Blastochloris viridis: one gene and its partner. The protein of the gene in region 1 interacts with the protein of each later gene in a pairwise test. Links are inferred from orthologs where the notes say so. Each region holds a gene or a part of one and is shown on either strand. Other genes may lie near its edges.

Region 1 (4,324 bases):
GCGCCGCACGGTGGGTCTCGGACAGCGGCTCGGCCACCGTCACCTGGGCGCGAATCTCGCCACGGTGGCGCGCGACCCGGGCGCGGAATGCCCGCAGGATGTCCTGCACCGCGAACAGGCGGCGATTGGCGGTCACGGTCCGGAGGAAGTTGCCGGCAAGCCCGCCGATTTCCGCCTTCTCGAGCACCGCCGTCAGCGCCCGAAGCTGCTCGTCCGAGCCGTACACCGGGCTGCGGACAAGATACAGCAGATCGGCACTGGCACTGAGCAGAGCCTCGAAGCGGTCAATATCGGCGGAGACGGCATCGACCATGCCGGCTTCCAGCGCGAGTTCGAACAAGGCGGTCGCGTAGCGACCTGCCATGCCGGATACGATCGGGTCTTCGCCTTGCACGTCGCGTCTCGGGCTAATTCACAAGAGCGCCGCCAGCGCCAAGGCTGGCGCGCCGAAAGCCCTTGGATTCCAAAGGAACTCTGCCGAGGGTCAGGGATAACCGGCCCAACCCGTCAAGCCGGCCGGCTGAGTAGCACGACTGACCGGGGGCTGCAACACGACGGTGTGCCCAAATACTCGACGCGATCCCGGGCCATTGGTCGGATGCCGGCCGCGGCATTGGTTGCGCGCGTAACGTTGCCCGGAAACCGTCCTGTTCGCCGCTGCCGACCTCATGGCGCGACCTCATGGTGCGGAGGCGGCGAAGCCGCCGTCTCGACCCATCAGCTCGCCGCAACGCGCGTCAGCCTCGCCCGTCGCGACCGCCCTTTCAAGCCGCATCACGCGCGGTCAGACGAACGCCGCTCGCGTCCTCCGCCAGTCACGCGAAGCTCTGCGGGTCGACATCCACCGCCAGCGTCACGTTGCTCCGCGGCGGCGGCACCTTGGCCAGCCACTCCCGGACATAGTCGGATACGTTCACGGCCCGCGCGGCCCGCACCAACAGGCGCACCCGGTGGCGGCCGCGCAGCACCGCGATCGGCGCCTCGGCCGGCCCCAGCACCCGCACCCCGTCGCGGCTCGGGGCGGCGGCGGCGACGGTGCGGGCGTAGGCTTCGGCCGCCGCGGCATCGGCCGCCGCCACCAGCAAGGTGGCGAGCCGGCCGAACGGCGGCAGGCCGGCGCGCTCGCGGGCGGCGATCTCGGTATCGTAGAACAGCTCGCGGTCGCCGGCGATCAGCGCCGTCATCACCGGGTGCTTTGGCTGATAGGTCTGGATCAGGCCGCTGCCGTGGCCCGATTCGCGGCCGGCCCGGCCCACCACCTGGTGCAGCAACTGGAAGGTGCGCTCGGCGGCGCGCGGGTCGCCATGGGCGAGGCCGAGGTCGCCGTCGACGATCCCCGCCAGCGTCAGGCGCGGGAAGTGATGGCCCTTGGCGATCAGCTGGGTGCCGATGACGAGGTCGACCTCGCCGCGTTCGATCGCGGTGATCTCCGCGCGCAGCCGTTCGACCCCGACCACGAGGTCCGACGACAGGATCGACAGCCGGGCGTCGGGAAACCGCGCCTGCGCTTCCTCGGCCAGTCGCTCGACGCCGGGCCCCACCGCGACGAACGACTCCGCCGCCTGGCAGTGCGGGCACGCGGTCGGCCGCGGCATCGAGTAGCCGCAATGGTGACAGACCAGCCGGCGGCGGAAGCGGTGCTCGACCAGCCAGGCATCGCACGACGGGCAACGCAGGCGGTGGCCGCAGGCGCGGCACAGCGTCAGCGGGGCGTAGCCGCGGCGGTTGAGGAACAGCAGCGCCTGCTCCTGGCGGGCGATGGTCGCCTCGATCGCCGCCACCAGGCTGGGCGCGATCCAGCGGCCGCGCTCGGGGCCCTGGCGGGTCATGTCGATCGCCGTGATCTCGGGCAGCGCCGCGCCGCCGACCCGGCTCGGCAGGGCCAGGCGGCGGTAGCGCCCGCGCCTGGCATTGACCTCGCTTTCGATCGAGGGCGTCGCCGACGCCAGCACGATCGGCACCTCGGCCAGGCGGGCGCGCACCACCGCCATGTCGCGGGCGTTGTAGGCGACGCCGTCCTCCTGCTTGTAGGAGGCGTCGTGCTCCTCGTCGACCACGATCAGGCCGAGATCGCGGAACGGCAGGAACAGCGCCGAGCGGGCACCGGCCACCACCTGGGTGTCGCCGGCGGCGAGGCCGCGCCAGGTGCGCTCGCGCCGGCGCGGCGGTACCTCGGAATGCCACTCCGCCGGCCGCACCCCGAACCGCTTGACGAAGCGCTCGAGGAACGCGGTGGTCAGCGCGATCTCCGGCAGCAGCAGCAGCACCTGGCGGCCGCGCCGCAGCGCCGCCGCCACCGCCTCGAAATAGACTTCGGTCTTGCCGGAGCCGGTGACGCCGTCGAGCAAAAAGGTGGCAAAGCCGCCGCGCGACGCCGCTGCGGCCAGGCTCGCCGCCGCCTCGGCCTGGGTTGCGCTCAGCGCGAGGGCGGGATGGTCGGGGTCGGGCCGGGCCGCCGGCACCTCCGGTGCCAGCTCGACCGCCTCCAGCGTGCCCTCGTCGACCAGCCCCTCGATCACCGCCACCGACACCCCGACCTCGCGGGCGAGGTCGCTCTTGCCGTAGCTGAGCCCGCCCTCCAGCGCCGCCAGCACCCTGGCGCGCTGCGCGGTCATGCGAGCGGGCTCAGGCCCGGCGCGGCGGATGCCGGCGCGGGGCCGCGGCGGACCGAGATTTTCGTTGAGGCGCAGCGCCATGCGCAGCACGGCGCCGCGCGGCGCCACGGTGTAGCCGGCCACCCATTCGATGAAGTTCATCAGTTCGGGCCGGAACCCCTCGACCTCGACCCGGCCGTCGATCTTGCGCAGCTTGGCGGGGTTGGCAAAGCGCGGCGTGGCACCGAGCGACCACACCACCCCGGTCACGGTGCGCGGGCCGAGCGGTACGTGGACGAGGTCGCCGACCGCGACGGCGAGCCCGTCCGGCACGGCGTAGGAATAGGGCTGGTCGATGCCGAGCGGCACCAGCACTTCGGCGAATCGGGCGGTCATGCCATCATTTCGGGCTGCGCTCTGGGTGGCGCCACGCGGCGCGGCCGCGCCGCTTCGCCGATCAGATCGACGAAATCGAGACGATGAAGCGCGCGCTGCGCTGGTACGGGTTGCTGACCATCATGCCACAGCCCCGCGGCACGTGAATGCAGTCGCCCGCGTCCAGCGCATAGGCGGTCAGGCTGGCGCCGTCGTCAATGGCCAGCTCCAGCCTGCCGTCCAGCACCAGCACCTGATGCTCGGTGCTCTCGAACGGCGGATCGCGATAATCGCAGGCGGCGCCCGGCGGATATTCGATCTCGACCAGCTCGGTGAGGGCGCCGACGCCGTCGGGGGTCAGCCGGCGGCGGACGATGGCGGTTTCGGGATCGCGCCAGCTCGACTGCTCCGCCCGGGGGCTGACCCGCGACTGCACCGCGGCCGACAGCATCAGATCGACCATGCGCACGCCGAGCGCGACGCTGAGGCGGCGGACGAATCGGCCGGTGAGGCAGACGTTCCCGGTTTCGATATCGGACAGCGTGGCAAGGTCGATACCGGCGCGGCAGGCCAGATCGTCCAGCGTCAGGTCCAGTTCGAAACGCAATGTACGGATTCGCTCACCGACGATCCGATCCCAGTCCGATGAAGAACTGGTTGTCTTCATCTTTACACCCGCGCTGTCGTCCCGGCGTCAGGGGCCAATTTGACGAGGGTGGGCCCAATTTGACGATGATCGTATGATGCCATGAATCGCGACCACGCGCGTCTCGGTTCTCACGGTCGCCCCCGCTTGATATCGGCGACGCCAGCCCGTCGACAACCCGTTCGGCACGAGGCTGTCACCCATGTCATAGGCACAAACCGTCACCTATGTCTCCAGGCTGGACACAGCGTAGGCTGGCGGTCCCGGAGGGAGTCGAACCCCCGACCAACGGTTTAGGAAACCGCTGCTCTATCCTGCTGAGCTACGGGACCACGACGGCTTCCTACCACATCGCCCCCGCCTGCGCACAACCCTCGCCGTGGTCGTGCCGCACTGTCGCCCGAATGGGATTCTTTTTCTAGGGCGAGGGAGCATCCGATGGCGGCGGGGTGGACGGCCAACATCGCCCGGGCTGGGCGGCGGGTTCTGGCCATGGCGGCGGCGCTTCATGCCGGTGGCTGGCCGATGGCCGCCGCCGCGCAGACCGCCGCGGCCGACGCCGGCGCGGTCGCGGCGTGCGCGCCGCGGGTCGCGGTCCGCGGCCGGGTGGTGGCGGCAGCCGGCGCCGAGCTGACGCTGGCGGATGGCACCTTGGTGGTGAGCCCCAGCCTGCGATTTGCCGCCGCCGACGGTTTCCGCGCCGCCATCG
Region 2 (4,267 bases), 1.8 Mb from region 1 along the record:
CATCTCGGCCACCTGGCCGATGTGGAACGTGGCGATCTTCACCGCCAGCGCCTCGGGTTTCAGGCGGTTGCCGGCACAGGCCTCGCACGGGGTGGCGGAGAAGTATTTGCCGATCTCCTCGCGCGCCCACTCGCTCTCGGTCTCGCGCCAGCGCCGCTCCAGATTGGTGATGACGCCCTCGAACGGCTTTCGCGTCTCGTAGGCGCGCATGCCGTCGTCATAGGTGATGGTGACCGGCTCATCGCCCGAGCCGTAGAGGATGACGTCGCGCGCCTTCTTCGGCAGCTCCTTCCACGGCACCGTGACCTTGAACTTGAAATGACGGGCAAGGGCGTCGAGGGTCTGGCCGTAATAGGGGCTGGAGGAGCGCGACCACGGCACGATGGCGCCCTGGCGCAGGGTTTTCGCGGTGTCCGGCACCACGAGGTCGGGGTCGATGGTCTGCTCGGTGCCGATGCCGCCGCACGCCGGGCAGGCGCCGAACGGGTTGTTGAACGAAAACAGCCGCGGCTCGATCTCGGGAATGGTGAAGCCGGACACCGGGCAGGCGAACTTTTCCGAGAACAGGATGCGCCGGGGATCGGGCGCATCCGCACTCCCTCCCCCCTTGTGGGGGAGGGCTGGGGTGGGGGGTGTGCCGGCAGTGGACCTAGATTCGTCGCCCCCCACCCGGATCGCTTCGCGATCCGACCTCCCCCGCAAGGGGGGAGGTGAAGAATGGGACGCGGGAGCGTCCGCGAACTCGACGATCGCCAGCCCGTCGGCGAGCTTGAGCGCGGTCTCCAGCGAGTCGGCCAATCGCGAGGCGATGTCCGGCCGCACCACCAGCCGGTCGACCACCACCTCGATGTCGTGCTTGAGCTTCTTGTCGAGGGCCGGCGCTTCCGAGATCTCGAAGAACGCGCCGTCGATCTTGACGCGCTGGAAGCCTTTCTTCTGGAAGTCGGCGAGCTCCTTGCGGTACTCGCCCTTGCGGCCGCGCACGACGGGCGCCAGCAGAAAAAGGCGCGTGCCGACCGGCAGTTCCAGCACCCGGTCGACCATCTGCGACACCGTCTGGCTCTCGATCGGCAGGCCGGTCGCCGGCGAATAGGGCACCCCGACCCGCGCCCATAGCAGGCGCATGTAGTCGTAGATCTCGGTGACGGTGCCGACCGTCGAGCGCGGGTTCTTCGAGGTGGTCTTCTGCTCGATCGAGATGGCCGGGGAGAGGCCGTCGATCTGGTCGACGTCCGGCTTCTGCATCATCTCCAGAAACTGGCGGGCATAGGCCGACAGGCTCTCGACGTAGCGCCGCTGGCCCTCGGCATAGATGGTATCGAACGCCAGCGACGACTTGCCCGAGCCGGACAGGCCGGTGAACACCACCAGCCTGTCGCGCGGAATGTCGAGATCGACGTTCTTGAGATTGTGCACCCGCGCACCGCGGATCGAGATGATGCGGGCGGGATCGGGCTTGGAACGGGGCGCAGTCATGCGGGGGGTCTCGGTGGCAGCAAGAACTCAGACGCGTCCGCCGGCAGAGGTCGGCGGGCGATCGCCAAGTTTGCAGGAACAAAACGTGGACACACCCTAGGCCGGCGTACGCCAATATGCCAGACTGTGGGTGTGGTATTTTCGTCGGCGGCGCGGTGCGGGCACGGAATTATCATATTGGTGCTGGAATTCCTCGGCTTTCTGCTGGACGTGGTCGGGTATGGAACGACGAGGCTTCTTCTCCGCGTGTTCGCCCGCAGGTGCGTGCTAGTCGAGGATATCGGCAGTTCGCATCGCCGCTTCAATGCGTTCGGGTTTCGCGGCGTTGCCGGCCGTGGCCATGGTGACGATATCGGGCCGGGAATCCCAGTTGTTGCGCATCGCTCACCGCGCTAAGAACGTAACCGGAACGTCGTCGCTTGTGGACAGCAGCGGGGCCGGGGCAGCATCTGCGGGATGGCCGGGCTAGGGTGGCGGCACAGAACCCACAGCGGAAGGCACAAAAGCCATGGCGGGCAGCGTCAATAAAGTCATCCTGGTCGGCAATCTCGGGCGTGACCCGGAAGTCCGCCGGCTGAACTCGGGCGAGAGCGTGGTCAACCTCAGGATCGCGACCTCGGAAAGCTGGCGCGACAAGGCGACCGGCGAGCGGCGCGAGCGCACCGAGTGGCACTCGGTGGTGATCTTCAACGAGCAGCTTGCCAAAGTCGCCGAGCAGTACCTGAAGAAGGGCGCCAAAGTTTACATTGAGGGCCAGCTGCAGACCCGTAAATGGCAAGACCAGGCGGGGGCGGAAAAGTACACCACCGAGGTGGTGCTGCAGCGTTTCCGCGGCGAATTGCAGATGCTCGACGGGCGCGGCGGCGGTGGCGGCGCGGAGATCGAGGACAGCGGCGACTTCGGCCAGCGCAGCCCGCTGCCGGCCCGCGGTGCCGCCCGCCCGGCGGCCTCCGGCGGCGGCGGCAAGTATTCAAGCGACCTGGACGACGAAATCCCGTTCTGACGGGATCGGGGATGCAAAGAGGTCCGGAGGTATCAAGGTCCTTGGCTCGGGCCGCCAGCGTCTCCTTGCGTGAAAGTCGCTGAAGGAGGAAAGTACGCGCATCGGTTGTGGATAGCATTCCCCAGACGAGGCCGGGCGGAGTGATTGCAAAGCACGATGCCGAACCCGCAAGCGCCGCTCAGGGTCCTGCCCGGCGGCGGCGCGACGTTCCGCTGGCGTGGCTGCTTGCGCTGCTGGTGCTGGCGTCGATGGCGCCGCTGGCCACGCTCTGCACCTATACCGTGCTGCGCTGGGACGATGCCGAGCGGATCGAGGAGATCAAACGCGTCGGCGACGTCGCCCGCACCCTGGCGCAGGCGGTCGACCGCGAGCTGAGGGGCTACCGCGACGCCGCCGAGATGCTGGCGGGCTCGCGCTTGCTATCGACGCCGGACCTTGCCACGTTTGAGGATCAGGCCCGCACCATCGCCGGGCGTGCGGGCGGCGACTTCGTGCTGTTCGACGCGGCGTTGCGTAAGCTGTTCGACACACGCGAGCGGCCGGACACGCCGTCGTCGCCGTTCGCGGACAGCGAGGCGATCGCGCGGGTGTTCAACACCGGCAAGGCCGAGATCGACAATCTCGGCCCGGTCGCCGACGACCGCCAGTTGTCGTTTGGCGTCCATGTGCCGGTGGCCGGCCCCGACCTTGCGGTGCGCTACGTGCTGACGTTGGTGCCGCCCGCCGCCGCGATCCTCAACGTGGTGCAGCAGACCTACCGCCCGGCCGGCTGGTTCGCGACAGTGGTCGACGGCAACGGGCGCGTTGTGGCGCGGGCGTCGCGGCACGACGAGTTTTTTGGGCGCAGCGTGTCGGACAACCTCATCGGCCTGCTCACCGTCCGCCACCATGGGCTGGAAACGGTTGACATGGAGGGACGCCCGTCCGTCACCGCCTTCTCCCGCTCGAGCCTGTGCGGCTGGCACGCCATCGTCTGGGTGCCGAAGGCACTGATCGAGGTACCGAGCCGCGCGCGCCGCGACGCGGTGCTGGCCATGCTGGGGCTGACCACGCTCGTGTCGATCACGGCGGCGGTGGCCGCCGCCCGGTTGATCAACCGCTCGACCCGGCGGACGATGAAGGCGGCGCGGGCACTCGCGGTGGGAACCCCGGTGGCACCCGAATCGAGCCTGATCCGGGAGGACAACGTGGTGCGCGCCGCGCTGGCCGACGCCGCCCGCACCATCGCAGCCCGCGAGGAATCGCTGCGCGAAAACGCCCGGCGGATGAAATTCGTGATGCGCGAGCTGTCCCACCGCTCCAAGAACTTGCTGACGGTGGTGCAGTCGATGGCGCGGCAGACTGGACGGTACACCCAGGACCCCGCCGATTTTCGCGCCCGGTTCGACGACCGCATTTCCAGCTTGGCGCGCTCGCACGATCTTCTGGTCAAGCACGACTGGAGAGGCGCCACCCTGGCCGATCTGATCGATCGCCAGCTGACCCCGTTCGTGGAGACGTCGACCGACCGCATTTCGGCCGAAGGCCCGAACCTGATACTGCGGCCGGACGCCACCCAGACCATTGGCATGGCGCTGCACGAACTCGCCACCAACGCCTCCAAGCACGGGGCGCTGTCGACGCCCGGCGGTCGCATTCGCATCAGATGGGACGTTGACGGCGAGGGCACCGGTCGCCGCCTGCGGCTGATCTGGCAGGAGAGCGGTGGCCCGCCGGTGCATCCGCCGACCCATCGCGGATTCGGCCACGTCGTGGTCGAGCGCATGGTGTCGATGGCGCTGCAGGGCA

What was found. The genes of interacting proteins can lie anywhere in the genome.
Region 2: the proteins of BVIR_RS00230 (region 1) and BVIR_RS08260 interact in binary tests that used the Escherichia coli proteins (3 or more experiments, as listed by UniProt). The link is inferred for Blastochloris viridis from one-to-one orthologs.

Annotation. Positions count from the first base shown.
Region 1 is NZ_CP012946.1:42,257-46,580, reverse strand. The notes cover bases 404-3,385. They hold BVIR_RS00230 (primosomal protein N'), read right to left. Parts: upstream 2,991-3,385; coding sequence 816-2,990; downstream 404-815. Other genes in these bases: BVIR_RS00225 (helix-turn-helix domain-containing protein), read right to left, coding at 3,052-3,385. Also shown: BVIR_RS00235 (F0F1 ATP synthase subunit delta), read right to left, coding at 1-394; more of BVIR_RS00225, read right to left, coding at 3,386-3,636; BVIR_RS00215 (hypothetical protein), read left to right, coding at 4,054-4,324.
Region 2 is NZ_CP012946.1:1,861,138-1,865,404, reverse strand. The notes cover bases 807-3,731. They hold BVIR_RS08260 (single-stranded DNA-binding protein), read left to right. Parts: upstream 807-1,984; coding sequence 1,985-2,479; downstream 2,480-3,731. Other genes in these bases: BVIR_RS08255 (sensor histidine kinase), read left to right, coding at 2,620-3,731; uvrA (excinuclease ABC subunit UvrA), read right to left, coding at 807-1,476. Outside these bases: more of uvrA, read right to left, coding at 1-806; more of BVIR_RS08255, read left to right, coding at 3,732-4,267. UniProt on the Escherichia coli protein: Plays an important role in DNA replication, recombination and repair. Binds to ssDNA and to an array of partner proteins to recruit them to their sites of action during DNA metabolism. Acts as a sliding platform that migrates on DNA via reptation.